4 regions of the Marinobacter sp. SBS5 genome follow, and region 3 is predicted to be linked to each of the others. Evidence: predicted binding sites of a transcription regulator. Region 3 holds the regulator's gene; each other region holds the start of a gene.
What was found. Region 3 encodes sigma-54, which starts transcription at its own class of promoters, with help from an activator protein. Its sites were predicted from a motif close to ANTGGCATNNANNTTGCTNT; they were not measured.
Positions count from the first base shown of each region.

Region 1: ACNQ6O_RS01825 (sigma 54-interacting transcriptional regulator) is a predicted target of sigma-54. The motif match lies at 1,969-1,988, and genes of this name have one in related genera.
Region 2: glnK (P-II family nitrogen regulator) is a predicted target of sigma-54. The motif match lies at 2,126-2,145, and genes of this name have one in related genera.
Region 4: flgB (flagellar basal body rod protein FlgB) is a predicted target of sigma-54. The motif match lies at 1,737-1,756, and genes of this name have one in related genera.

Region 1 covers NZ_JBLWAZ010000001.1:385,931-389,501, forward strand. Annotated here, with positions in the region: gene ACNQ6O_RS01820 (transporter) at 1-424, opposite strand, end outside; gene ACNQ6O_RS01825 (sigma 54-interacting transcriptional regulator) at 421-1,812, opposite strand; gene ACNQ6O_RS01830 (SLC13 family permease) at 2,168-3,571, shown strand, end outside.
Region 2 covers NZ_JBLWAZ010000004.1:78,805-82,375, forward strand. Annotated here, with positions in the region: gene ACNQ6O_RS11935 (YifB family Mg chelatase-like AAA ATPase) at 22-1,557, opposite strand; gene ACNQ6O_RS11940 (accessory factor UbiK family protein) at 1,620-1,871, opposite strand; gene glnK (P-II family nitrogen regulator) at 2,241-2,579, shown strand; gene ACNQ6O_RS11950 (ammonium transporter) at 2,654-3,571, shown strand, end outside.
Region 3 covers NZ_JBLWAZ010000001.1:944,505-948,075, reverse strand. Annotated here, with positions in the region: gene lptA (lipopolysaccharide transport periplasmic protein LptA) at 1-243, shown strand, start outside; gene lptB (LPS export ABC transporter ATP-binding protein) at 257-982, shown strand; gene ACNQ6O_RS04535 (RNA polymerase factor sigma-54) at 1,159-2,700, shown strand; gene hpf (ribosome hibernation promoting factor) at 2,772-3,074, shown strand; gene ptsN (PTS IIA-like nitrogen regulatory protein PtsN) at 3,175-3,571, shown strand, end outside.
Region 4 covers NZ_JBLWAZ010000002.1:136,984-140,554, reverse strand. Annotated here, with positions in the region: gene ACNQ6O_RS06255 (adenylate/guanylate cyclase domain-containing protein) at 1-814, opposite strand, end outside; gene ACNQ6O_RS06250 (nitroreductase) at 1,026-1,607, shown strand; gene flgB (flagellar basal body rod protein FlgB) at 1,825-2,226, shown strand; gene flgC (flagellar basal body rod protein FlgC) at 2,259-2,708, shown strand; gene ACNQ6O_RS06235 (flagellar hook assembly protein FlgD) at 2,727-3,404, shown strand; gene ACNQ6O_RS06230 (flagellar hook protein FlgE) at 3,433-3,571, shown strand, end outside.

The sequences.
Region 1 (3,571 bases), 560 kb from region 3:
TTCCTTCAAAGGCCTCTCGTTCTCGGAGATCTTCCTGAATACTCAAGTAGGGCACCCGGAGGGAGGCTTCGAAGCGACTGCTGAAACCATACTTGAGTGATACCGCACCGACAAAAATATCTCGCTGAACTTCGGAAATATTGATCAGGCCAATCAATAGGGCTGGAATGACGGTGTAGCCTTCTACCGCAACCAGGGTTGAGGTGCTGTGAGCGTGTGAGATGGCCGGCTCGATGATGAATCGCCCGGGCTGTGTGACAATGCCTCGATCAGCGGTGATAGAGGCGATATTTGAGGCTTTCTCGCTTTCTTGTTCGGCAGCACGCCAGGCACCCGGGCGCATTTCGTGTTCCGGCTTTGCCATGGATAAGGCACTTGGCAGGCATAGGGATACAGCGAGAAGTAGGTGCGTTTGGGTTTTCATGTGGCATCTCCCTTGGGCGTAGGCTTCTGCCGGAAGCCCCGGCTAGGTGGTTGTGGGTTGTGCTTTTCCAGCAGTCGGTAGAGGGATGCACGTGAAATTTTCAGGACCCGTGCGGCCTCAGACAGGTTGTTGTTCGACAAACGAAGGCTATAGATCAACGCTTGCTGATCGGCCTGGTCCCTAAAGGCCTGGAGGCTAAGGTTGGAGGGCTGGTTGCTTCCAGGGCCAGGGGCGCGTAGCCCTAGGTCGCTGGGTTCGATAAGGGTTTGCTCACTGAGCAGCACGCCTCGGCGCAAGCGGTTTTGCAGTTCTTGCAGGTTGCCTGGCCAAGAGTGGTTGATCAGGCTCTGCATCGCAGCATCGCTGAGGTGTTTTTGTTCTAGCCCCGGGAAAGATGCCTCAAGTAGTGAGTGTGCCAGTGTTGCTATGTCTTCACATCTTTCCCGCAAGGGTGGAAGTGTCACTTCAAGGTTGCCTAGTCGGAAGCAGACATCGCTGCGAAATAATCCAACCGCGACCAGTTCAGGCAGGGGTTGAGTGGTGGTTGCGATCACCCGGCCATCGGCCGAAATCTGGGTGTTGCTGCCAACGCGCTGAACCTCACCTTCTTGGAGAAACCGAAGCAGGGCGGATTGTTGTTCCAAGTGCAGTTCATTGATGCCTGAAAATACTAATGAGCCGCCGTTTGCTTGCTCGAGCCTGCCTGGGTGTGAGTGCTGTGCGCTGGTAAACGCGCCTTTCTCATAACCGAACAGCTCGCTTTGGGTGAGAGTGCTGGGCAGTGCTGCACAGTTAACGAAAATCAGTGGGCCGTTGGCGCGTGCGGAGTTGGCGTGGATGAAGCGAGCAGCGGCCTCTTTCCCGGTGCTACTTTCGCCCGTGATTAAGACGGGCTCGAGAGTCGCGGAATATCGGCGAAGCAGGTTGTGAACATGTTTGATGGCTTGAGAGCTTCCAATCAGTGCCAGATCGCTGTAGTCATGAAGGTGTGTGTGGCTCGTGTTCTGGATAATTGAAGCCATTCCCCACAGGTGACCGAGCACTGTGTTCAGGCGCTGACAATCCACGGGCATGGTATGAAAATCCGAGCAATAGCGAACGATCACATTCGCCGAAGTGGATCCAGGGTCGGGCCGCGAGGGTGATAGCGCGACCCAGAAAATCATGCCCAGTGATTCCAGCCAGTTTTCCAGTTGCGATATATCCACCTCTGCAGATTCCGGGAGTTCCAGAACGCCTACTTTGGCTTCGGCCGGTGTTGCTGCAAACAGTGCAACGGGTTGGTCAAACTGGTAGTCGGCCAGGAGCCAACTGGCTTCCAGTGCCTTTCGTACGTTGGTGCTGCTGTTTGTTGCTGATAGCCAAACGAGCGGCCGCTTTTCCACCATGGCTAGTCTCCACAGGAGGGTGCCTTGGAAATAGGACTGCCAGCCGTTCAGGAAAAGACTGCTTAACCGGTACCGCAAATAATCCGATCACTATCCTGTGTGACCCGCTGCGACAGCACGCTGCCGCCATGTCTATCCAGTTGTTTTTATCGATAGTCAGCAGGTTGTGTGCCAGAAACGAGTTAAATCCCCCTGTACAAACAGTTGCGATGAGGGTGCCGTACTATGTTATTTGAATCTGTATAAACAGCTGACGCTTTTCGGCGCTGTTCAGGCGTGTCCGAAAGGGCACGGTGGCTCTACTTTGCCGCGCTTTGTTGTATTCTGATAGGCAACCGGCAAAAGGAGTGTGCCATTGAATATCGAGCAAGGCACCGTTTTTTTAGTGCTTGGAATCACTCTGGCCATGTTTGTCTGGAACCGCCTGCGTTTTGATGTGGTGGCCATGCTTGCGTTACTGGCGATCGCGGTTGCGGGTTTGGTTCCCGCCGCCGATCTTTTTGCCGGCTTTGGCCACCCTGCTGTGATTACCGTGGCGGCGGTTCTGGTGATCAGTCAGGGCTTGGTGAATAGTGGGTTCGTGGATGCCATCGCAAAGCTTCTGGGCAAGGTAGGGCAGAATGCCGTGCTGCAGGTGATTACGCTGACTGGCGTGGTTGCCCTGTGTTCTGCTTTTATCAATAACGTGGGTGCTCTGGCGCTTCTGATGCCGGTGGCTATCTGGATGTCTCGGAAGTCTGGCCGCTCCCCTTCTCTGTTGCTCATGCCGCTCGCGTTCGGTTCGCTGTTGGGTGGCACCATCACTTTGATCGGCACTCCGCCGAACATCATCATTGCCAGTTACCGCGAGGTCGGAACATTCGGTTTGGTGGATTTCGCGCCGGCCGGGCTTGCCATCACGGTAGCGGGTATTGCGTTTATTGGGTTGGTGGGTTGGCGGTTTACGCCGAAACGGGATGACCCGGCTAGCGACGATAAATTGTTTAATGTCGGCGACTATGTGACGGAACTCCGGGTTCCGGAAGGATCCGGCTATGCGGGGAGCACGCTGCATAACCTGCTGACCTCCGGAGAGGAAGATAAGAGCGTTGTGGTGCTTGCGCTCATTAGAGACGAAAAAAACTCTCCTGCACCCTCGTCGTATCTGGTGTTACGGGAAGGTGATGTTTTGCTGGTACAAGCCGACACCGAAAGCCTGCAGGAATTTGTGGACAGTACCGGTCTGGCGCTGGCGAATGCCGTCGAGGGCGAGGATGATGCTAGCGAAGGCGAGGAGCCGGCAGGAAAAGGACGTTCCCGAGAGGATAAAGAGGAAAAAATAGCGACCGGCGATGTCCGCCTGACCGAAGCCGTGATTACACCGTCCTCTCTACTCATAGGCCGAACCACTAACCGCTTCAATCTGCGCGAACACTACGGGCTGAACGTGGTGGCGATCGCTCGTCAGGGCCATCGATTGACCCAGCGCTTATCGGACACTCGCTTCCGGTCAGGTGACATTCTGCTGGTGCAGGCGCACGAAAGTAAGGTTATGGCCACGTTGCAAACACTGGGTTGTCTGCCCTTGGCAGAGCGTGAGCTGACGCTTGGCCGGCAGAAAAGTTTGTGGCTGGCCGGCGGCCTGTTCATGGCGGCGATTGGCCTGATCCTTTCAGGCTTGCTTGCGCCGCCGGTGGCGTTGGTAGCCTGTGCCGTGGCTATGGTGCTGGTGGGGCTGCTGGATACCACCGAAGCGTATAAGGCGATTGATTGGTCGGTG
Region 2 (3,571 bases), on a different contig from region 3:
AGTTTAACAGAGTCCGAGGCATCAAGCGGAGACCAAAGCACTTTGCCCTTGCTGTCGATCCAACTGCCGATAGCCCAGCGCTTCTATCAGATGCTGTTGGGACAGAGTTGCCTGTCCGTCCAAATCCGCCAAGGTACGCGCCACCCGGAGAATCCGGTGCAGCGCCCGGGCCGATAACCCCAGCCGCTCCATGGCATGGGCCAATAACTTTTCGCTGCCGGCATCGATGCGGCACGCCTGATCCAGCGCCTTACCCGCAAGCGAAGCATTCAAGCCTCCACGCTCTCGCTGGTAGCTTCTGGCCTTCAACACCCGTTTTTTCACGCTGGCACTGCTTTCACCGGATTCACCTTGGCGAAGCAGCACATCGCCAGCCTGCACCGGCACCTCAACGTGCAGATCAAACCGGTCCAACAATGGGCCCGAGATCTTGGACCGGTAGCGCATCACCTGACTGGGCGTACACTGACACTCAATATTCGGGTGGCCGCTGTAACCGCATGGGCATGGGTTCATTGCAGCTACGACCTGAAATTTAGCCGGAAAAGTGACTTGTCGAGCGGCACGACTGATGGCAATTTCGCCAGTTTCCATGGGCTCTCGAAGCACTTCCAATACACGCCGTTCAAACTCCGGCAGCTCATCAAGGAAAAGCACACCACGGTGCGCTAGTGAGATTTCTCCCGGCCGGGGACTGCTACCCCCACCCACCAGTGCCACCGCCGACGCGGTGTGATGCGGCGACCGAAACGGCGGTCGGCGCCATCCGCCAGGCTGTAACGGGTGCCCTGCCACTGAGTGAACACTGGCCACCTCCATAGCAGAGGCATCCTCTAAAGCGGGCAGTATTCCAGGAAGACGGCTAGCCAGCATGCTCTTACCCGTACCCGGAGGGCCGAAAAACAGTAGGTTATGGCCACCTGCCGCGGCAATCTCCAGCGCCCGGCGAGGCACCTGTTGGCCTCGAACATCGGCAAGATCAGCCCCATTCTCCGCGCCGGACGTTTGATCTGTATCGGTTTCAGGCTTTGGCACCGGCACCAATTTCGCGCGCCCGGTCAAATGCTCGCAGACCGTCAGAATGTGGCTTGCCGCCAGCACATCATTCTGACTTGCGAGCGCGGCTTCTTCCGCGTTGGCTTGCGGAATCAGGAGCGAGCGCCCAGCTTCACGTGCTGCCAGCACTGCGGGCAACACGCCTTTCAAAGGCCGCAGGGCACCATCAAGCGACAGCTCCCCCATAAACTCCAACTCTTTAAGGCTGTCAGGCGGTATCTGCCCCGAGGCGGCCAAAATCCCCAGCGCAATGGGCAGGTCAAAACGGCCACCCTCTTTCGGCAGGTCTGCAGGGGCAAGATTAATGGTAATTCGACGTGCGGGAAATTCGAAGCCGGCATTCAGCAGGGCACTGCGAACGCGATCTTTACTTTCGCGTACACCGGTTTCAGGTAAGCCTACGATGGAGAGTGCCGGCAGTCCGCCGGACAAATGCACTTCAACGGTTACTTCAGGGGCAGACACGCCAATGCTGGCGCGGGAGTGAACAATCGCTAACATGATTACCTTCCATGGTGGGCTGAAATGTACCGGGCGCGTCCTGCGCCCGCATCACGAGCAAATTACGACTGGGCTTTTTGCTCCAGCTCAGCGACTCGCTTCTCTAAGGCTTCAACTTTCTCACGGGTTTTCATCAATACGGCTTGTTGGCCTTCGAATTCTTCACGAGTGACCAACTCCAACTTGGACAGCACAGACATCACCGTCGCTCTGGCTTGGGTTTCAAAATCTTCCCGGGCGGCCCGCGCCATATCCGGAACAAACTGACCAAACTGACCTTGTAGCTGTGCAAAGAAATCTTGGGGGCCTTTCATGTTACACCTCGTGAAATCGATCTTTCCGTTCGCTCAGGCCAAACGCCCGTCGAATACTGTTATGGCTGGGAGTGTATCACACCGCTGCCCCTGCCATACTGTACCCGCTGGGCAGTATAATAGGTGCCACGCCGTGCCCGCTGGCGGCTCACCCCTGAGTCAGAGTGGGGCGTAGCGCCCTGATTTGGTGCACTCAAATGCATCATTTCGGAACAACAAACAAGCAACCACTTGTTTTTATTATAATTTTTTGCGTTGGCATACCTGATGCTAAACCTTGTACACGATCCGCACAATTGATGTGCGAGGTGGCAGCATCCCGAACTCAACCACATAAATAGTTGAGATGGCTTTACCAAGGAGAAAGCAATGAAACTTGTGACAGCGATCATTAAGCCTTTCAAATTGGATGATGTCCGTGAGGCACTATCCGAAATAGGCGTGCAAGGCGTAACCGTAACGGAAGTGAAAGGTTTCGGTCGCCAGAAAGGCCACACCGAACTCTACCGTGGCGCGGAATACGTCGTGGATTTCCTGCCGAAAGTAAAAGTTGAGATCGCCATTGGCGACAACCTGCTGGACCAGGTGATCGAGTCCATCACCAAAGCAGCCAATACCGGCAAGATCGGTGACGGTAAGATTTTCGTGACCGAGTTGCAGCAAGCGATCCGAATCCGGACCGGCGAAACGGGCGAAGAAGCAGTCTGACACCGGCCTGACCCCGGATTCAGCCAACGCAAAAAAAACTAAATACCTGACGAGCCTTGTGCGGAGGGCTTCCTATGGAAAGCAATGTCTTTCACCTGCAGTATGCTATAGATACCTTTTATTTTGTGATTTGCGGCGCATTAGTCATGTGGATGGCCGCTGGCTTTGCCATGCTAGAAGCCGGCTTAGTGCGTTCCAAGAACACCACTGAAATTCTCACTAAAAACGTTGCCTTGTTTGCGATTGCCAGCACCATGTATATGGTGTGCGGCTACGCGATCATGTATGACGGCACTCTGTTCCTCTCCGGCATCGCCGATGTGGATGTGGACGCGGTACTCGGCGAGTTTGCCAGCCGTGAAGATGGTTTCGAGGGTGGCTCTATCTACTCTGGAGCCTCTGATTTCTTCTTCCAGGTTGTGTTCGTAGCCACCGCCATGTCGATCGTCTCTGGCGCCGTTGCTGAGCGTATGAAGCTTTGGGCCTTCCTAGCCTTTGCAGTGGTCATGACCGGCGTCATCTATCCACTAGAAGGCGCCTGGACCTGGGGCGGCAAAGACGTGTTCGGCCTGTATAACCTGGGCGACCTGGGCTTCAGCGACTTTGCCGGCTCCGGCATCGTACACATGGCCGGTGCAGCTGCTGCGCTTGCTGGCGTACTTTTGCTGGGTGCCCGTAAAGGCAAGTACGGTCCGAACGGAGAAATCCGCGCTATTCCGGGTGCAAACATGCCGCTGGCAGCTTTGGGCACCTTGATTCTGTGGATGGGCTGGTTCGGCTTTAACGGCGGGTCAGTACTGAAGCTCGGCGACATCGCTAGCGCAAACTCCGTAGCCATGGTCTTCCTGAACACCAATGCCGCCGCAGCCGGTGGTGCTATCACCGCCTTGGCCGTTGCCCGGTTGATGTTCGGCAAGGCCGACCTGACCATGCTATTGAACGGCGCCATTGCCGGTCTGGTGGTGATTACCGCCGAACCGTCAACACCTAGC
Region 3 (3,571 bases):
CCATCGCAGGACGAAACCGCCGTCATCAATGCCGAAGCCCGGAACATCACCTGGTCGGCGAAAGACAGCCAGCTTACCTTTGAGCGAGAAGCCTTGATCGAGCAAGGTGGCAGCACCTTTCGGGGTGATATTATCCACTACGACACCGTGAATCGGGTGGTCACCGCAGAAGGTGGCAACGTTGAGGGTGAAGGCTCAGGCCGAGTAGAAATGGTGATTCAGCCGCGCAGTTCAGGTCAATAACAGGAAGGTTCTGATGGCAGTTCTCAGGGCCAGTAATCTGGCAAAAAGCTACAAGCAGAAAAAAGTGGTTCTGGACGTTTCTCTGGAAATTCGTTCCGGCGAAATTGTTGGCCTGCTGGGCCCCAACGGTGCCGGTAAAACTACCTGCTTTTACATGATTGTTGGACTGGTGCCCGCGGACCACGGCCGCATCACCATAGACAACAACGATATTACCCCCCTCCCCATGCATGGACGTGCGCGAAAAGGCATCGGTTATTTGCCTCAGGAAGCGTCGGTATTCCGCAAGCTGACCGTGCGCGACAACATTATGGCCATTCTGGAAACTCGCAAATCGCTGTCTAAAGCGGATCGCGAAGCCAAACTGGAAGAGCTACTCGAAGAGTTTCACATTACCCACATTCGCGACAGCGTGGGTATGGCACTTTCGGGCGGTGAACGTCGTCGGGTAGAGATTGCTCGGGCTTTGGCTATGGAGCCCGCGTTCATTCTTCTGGATGAGCCCTTTGCCGGAGTTGACCCTATTTCGGTCAGCGACATAAAACACATCATCCGACATCTTCGCGACAAAGGCATCGGCGTTCTCATTACCGACCACAACGTACGCGAAACGCTCGATATTTGTGAGAATGCCTACATTGTCTCTGGTGGCCACATCATCGCATCGGGCAACGCGGATGCCATTCTTGCCAACCAGCAGGTGAAAGAAGTTTACCTTGGAGACGAGTTCCGACTATAGACAATCGCAGACCTGAAAGCCGGGCTGATTGTTTTGCTGAACGCTAGCAAGTAAACTCGGCAGGGTACTTGCTTAAATTGTTGGGCATGCGCTGCAAGTTACCAGCACACAACAATTTTTTTCATTCGCAAGCAATGCTATATATCAGGATACAGGCACGTTATGGATTTTGAGCCATGGTTATGAAAGCTTCATTACAGCTTAAAATGGGCCAAAGCCTGACCATGACCCCCCAGCTGCAACAAGCCATACGGCTACTGCAGCTTTCCACGCTGGACCTTCAGCAGGAAATTCAGCAGGCACTCGATTCGAACCCAATGCTGGAAACCTCCGAGGACGACGATCAAACCGACTCGAATGAGCAGCGAGAAAGCAGCCAGGACGACCAGCACGAGACTGCTTCTGCTGCTCAAGAAGACCAAAGCACAGACTCGCAAAGCTCGGATTGGGACGAATCAGAAACCGCGCCTGACTGGTCTGCCGAAGACCAAACGCCGGACACCATCCCAGACGACCTACCTGTCGATACGGCTTGGGACGACATCTATCAATCGGCGCCAGCCCCTGCAAGCCGGGGTGAAGACGAACACGACTCCGATTTCGAGACCCGCAACTCCCCGAGCGAAACGCTACACGACCATCTTGAGTGGCAACTGAACCTGACTCCGTTAAGCGAAAGGGATCAGGCGATCGCACACGCTCTGCTGGATGCTGTGGATGACCGAGGCTATTTGACGTCATCCATCGAAGAGATCCATTCGGGCCTGTTTGAAGATTCCGAAGACGATCCGCTCGAACTCGACGAAGTTCAGGCTGTCCTGCGCCGACTGCAGCATTTTGATCCTCCAGGTGTATTTGCCAAGGACCTGCAAGACTGCCTGATGATCCAGCTGAACCAGCTGCCGCCTGAGACCCCTTGGTTGCGCCAGGCAAAATTGGTGGTTACTCAATTCCTGCATTTACTGGGCAACCGGGATTATGCTCAGCTGCTGCGCCGTAGCCGCTTGAAAGAAGACCAATTGAAAGAAGTGTTGGCGGTGATCACCAGCCTGAATCCCAACCCCGGCGACAGCATCGACCGCACAGAACCGGACTACGTGATTCCGGATGTCATCGTGCGCAAGCACGAAGGTCGCTGGCGAGTAGAGCTTAATCCGGAAATTGCGCCGCGCATTCGCGTCAACGCCAGCTATGCTTCGCTGATTCGGCGGGCCGACAGCAGCGCTGACAACACCTACATGCGCGACCAACTGCAAGAAGCCAAGTGGTTTATCAAAAGCCTTCAGAGCCGCAACGAGACCTTGCTCAAAGTTTCCACTCGCATTGTTGAGTACCAACAGGGCTTTCTGGACCATGGCGATGAAGCCATGAAACCATTAATTCTCTCGGACATCGCTCAGGCCGTGGATATGCACGAGTCGACCATATCCCGGGTCACCACTCAAAAATACATGCATACCCCGCGGGGCATTTTTGAGCTCAAGTACTTTTTCTCCAGCCACGTGGGCACTGCCGAGGGTGGAGAATGTTCCTCAACGGCGATTCGTGCGATGATCAAAAAACTGATTGCCGACGAAACACCAAAAAAGCCATTGAGTGATAGCAAAATTGCAGCCATGCTAGGAGAACAGGGAATCAATGTTGCCCGACGTACGGTAGCCAAGTACAGAGAGGCGATGCACATCCCTCCCTCGAACGAGCGTAAGCGTTTGGTTTAAGGATTCGTCAGCACAAGAGGTGCTGACACTCAGTCCGGCAAAAGCCGGCTATATGACAACAGGAGAAGCCTATGCAACTCAACATTTCAGGCCATCATGTAGAACTGACTCCCGCACTAAAGGATTACGTAACCACCAAGTTTGATAAGCTTGAGAGACACTTTGACCACATCAGTAATTGTCAGGTGACACTGCAAGTTGAGAAAGTTCGCCAGATGGCCGAAGCTACCCTCCACGTAATTGGTGGCGAAATTCACGCAAAGGCTGAAAGTGAGGATATGTACGCCGCTATCGACGGCTTGGTCGACAAACTCGACCGCCAAATCCTCAAGCATAAAGAGAAAACAGTTGCTCGGATGCAAGGTAACGGTTAACGCGCTCTTTAGCGTGAAACCGAACCGGGCGTTTCAATAAGACGTGCTGCGGCAGGAGTATCCGGCCGCAGCCTTTTTTTTACGGAAATGAAGTCGATCTATGACCGATTCATCCCTGACCATCGACAACATTCTGGCTCCAGAACTGACTCTGTGCCGGGTTGCGGCGTCAAGCAAGAAGCGTGTACTGGAGTTTATCGCTGAACACATTCATCAACAGGATGAAAGCCTCAACGATACAGATATCTTTAACAACCTGGTGTCGCGGGAGCGGCTGGGCAGTACCGGTATTGGCGAAGGCATAGCTATCCCCCATTGCCGTCTGGACGGGCTGGATAGAGTCATCGGCGTATTGATGACACTGGCCGAACCGGTTGACTTCGATTCCATCGACAGCCAACCGGTTGACATTGTTTTCGCCCTGGTTGTCCCCAGAGAGGCGACTAGCGAACACTTGGAGCTGCTCAGTCAGCTTGCCGAGAAGTTTAATGAAAGCT
Region 4 (3,571 bases), on a different contig from region 3:
AGTGGTTCAGGAGTTCGGTAAGGGCTTCGGGCTCCATCTCTTCAGACAGTTCGGTGAAGCCTTTAATGTCCGAAAAGAAAACGGCCAGCTTTTTCCGCTGGGTCTCAAGCCGAACATCTCGTTCTCCGGTAAAGATCGATTGCCAGACTTGCGGTGAGAGGTATTTTGACAATTTGTGAGAAAGCGCGATGGATTGCTCACGCTGGTTCTGAATTTGGGTTTTGGCGTAAAGCAGAGCTCTTGCCTGAACGTGCGAGTAATAGGCCGTCACGCAAATGTACACGCCGGTTGCTAACACAGCTATCACGCTGGTCAGAAGAGGGGCTTGCAGATTATCCGCGGTGCCGAGCGCGGCAATCGTGGCGGATAGAGATGCCCCCGTTAACGCGGTGCCAAACAGCCATTGGCGAACACCGCCGACGATCAAGCAGCTAAACATCAACATGAGAATGATGGCCGTGGTGGGTATAGCAACCAAACCCATTGCCCCGATTAATGCCCCGCCCATAGCGCAGTCCAGAAGCAACATTTTCTGACGAATGCGCGAGGAGTTTTTCAGGAATGTGCGTCGCGTGAGTAAATGGGCAATATGAGGCCAAACCATGGCCACCGCCACTAACCACAGAAGCCATTGAGCAAAAATGCCCTGGAAAACGCCGGTAACAATGACCAGTGACGTGGACGTGTAAGCCAGAATTCGGCCACCGTAGTCTGGCATCGGGGGGATAACGACTGTGTTATCGTAGGAGGCGTTTGTTGAAGTTTTGCCAGAATTGGCTGAAACGTTGCGAAGCTCTACCGGAGCACTCATCATTTTACTGGCGCACCCATACTGCCACGCTGAAGGTAGGCTTGCTTTGTTTTTCAGCGTTGTGATTTTGTTGAGTGTGGCTCATGGTGAATGCCGAATGTTTTTATTGGTAGTATCTGCGACTAAAGGTTAACAGTATTACGTATTAGTCACAATTAACCCACGTCAACAGAAACGATGATTTTGTGCACACTTGTATGAATAGCGAGAGTATATGAGTTCTATTACCCAGTTTCTTATGGAGCGTTCGTCAGAACCGCGGCTGGAAGCACCGGCTCCGCCACGGGAGGTGGTGGATGTTGCGCTTCAATGCGCTGCTCGTGCGCCAGATCACGCATTATTAAGGCCGTGGCGTTACCTCGTTATTGAAGGCCAAGCGTTGACGGCGCTAGGGGAGCTGTTTGCGCAAGCGTGCGGAGACAATGACGGCGATAAGGCGCGTGAGAGGGCCAAAAGCGCGCCCCTCAGGGCTCCTATGATCATCGTGGGTATCGCCTCCCCGAAACCCCATAAAAAGGTGCCGGATGTAGAGCAGATTATGTCTGCAGCTGCGGGTATGTCGTTCTTGTCACTGGCACTATCCGATGCCGGTTATGGCGTTATGTGGCGGTCAGGTTCGTTTGCTTATGACCCGGCTATTCTTGAAGGTTTGGGTTTAGCCGAGGGGGAAACAATTACAGGGTTCCTGTATACCGGCACCGTCTCTTCTGAAAAGCCGCCGGTTCCGCGCCCGTCATGTGCAGATTTTGTCGAGGAGTGGTCGGGGCCAAAGCAATCACGGCCCTGGAGCGTCTGACCGCAGGATGGCAAGGTGAGGAAATAGCTTGCCGCCTTTGCTCTGGTTTCTAACCAATTAGCAAGTAAAGCGACACCACAACTTCGTTTAATACCCTTTAAAACCTGCGGTCCCGCAGGTTTTTTCATTTTTGGCATCCCGTTTGCTTCATCTCTTTCAGAACGCAAAACCGGCAAACCCTGAGTCAGATAGCCGGAGCAGAATTCTGGAGGCGGTAATGGCAATTTCATTCGATAGCGCATTGGGTATTCATGAGCAGGCTCTTCAAGGCCGTGTTAAGCGGGCAGAAGTGCTGGCCAACAATATGGCTAACGCAGACACCCCTGGCTACAAGGCGCGGGACATCGATTTTCGGGCGATGATGCAGAAAGCGCAGAATGAAATGAACGGTGTTCAGATGGCGACAACCCACAGCGCGCACATGGACGTATCCGGAACGGCTGGCAGTGAGGGTGAATTATTGTACCGCACGCCCCACCAGCCTTCCATCGATGGTAATTCCGTGGATGCGCAGCAGGAACAAGCCCGTTTTATGCGCAACGCCATGGACTATCAGGCCAGCTTCCAGTTTCTCAGCAGCAAGTTTTCCGGACTGACCAAAGCCCTTAAGGGCGAGTAAGCCGCAGCCACTTTTGATTGAAGGAGACAGTCATGTCACTGGGTACCATTTTTGACATCGCGGGTTCAGGCATGACCGCGCAGTCCCTGCGGCTGAATACCACCGCCTCGAACATTGCTAACGCCGAAACCGCCAGCTCAAGCACAGAGGGAACTTACCGTGCGCGCAAGCCGGTGTTCGCTGCGATTCAGCAATCCATGTTGAACCCGGACCAGCAAACCTTTGGTGTCAGCCAGCAAGAAGGCGCGGGTGCCGGCGTTCGGGTAGAGGGAATCGTTGAAAGCGATGCAGAACTGCAGATGCGTTACGAGCCAAACCACCCGGCAGCGAATGAAGACGGCTATGTGTTCTACCCGAACGTCAATGTAGTGGAAGAAATGGCAGACATGATGTCGTCATCGCGAAGCTTTCAGATGAACGTGGATGTGATGAACACCGCTAAATCCATGATGCAGCGTATCTTGACGCTGGGTCAGCAGTAATAGGGCGAGGAGAGAGAGATGAGTGCAGTAAATTCAGCGTCCGTTGCCGATGTGCTGGGCCAGTACCGAGTTCAGCAAGACAGCAAGGCCCAAGGTGGCAGTGAGCTTGGTAAAGATGCCTTCATGGAATTGATGTTGGCACAGATGAAAAATCAGAATCCGCTGGAGCCACAAGACAACGGCGACTTCATTTCCCAGTTGGCGCAGTTCAGTTCTCTGGAAGAGATGCAGAACCTCACCGGCACGGTGGATGAGGTGGCAGGTCAGTTCCGCTCAAGTCAGGCGTTGCAAGCGTCGGCCATGGTGGGCAAGACCGTACTTGCGCCGTCCAGCGTGGGCATTCTGGGAACAGAGGGTGAAGTGACTGGCACGATAGAAGTGCCGGCTTCTACGGGTGGTTTGAGACTGTCTGTTATGAACCAGTCGGGCGAGCTCGTGCGCCAGATTGATATGGGCAGCAGTCAGGCCGGTGTGGTGTCTTTCCGTTGGGATGGTCAAGACGGCAACGGCAACGCTTTGCCGCCTGGCCCATACCAGATTATTGCGCAGGGTAGCTACCCATCCGGCCCCCAGCAGCTGGGTACGATGGTGAGTGCCAATGTAGACAGCGTGTCTCTAGCTAATGGTGGCTCCATCACTTTGAATCTCGCCGGCATGGGCTCGATTGCCCTGTCTGACGTCAAGCAAATTAACTGAGCCGGTGTCGGACCAGGAGGTATAAGTCATGGCATTTAATACAGGATTAAGTGGTCTGCGGGCCGCATCGGTGGATCTGGACGTAACCGGCAACAACATTGCCAACGCCAGTACAGTCGGATTTAAAGGCAGCAAAGTGCAGTTCGGTGATTTGTACGCCAACGGCT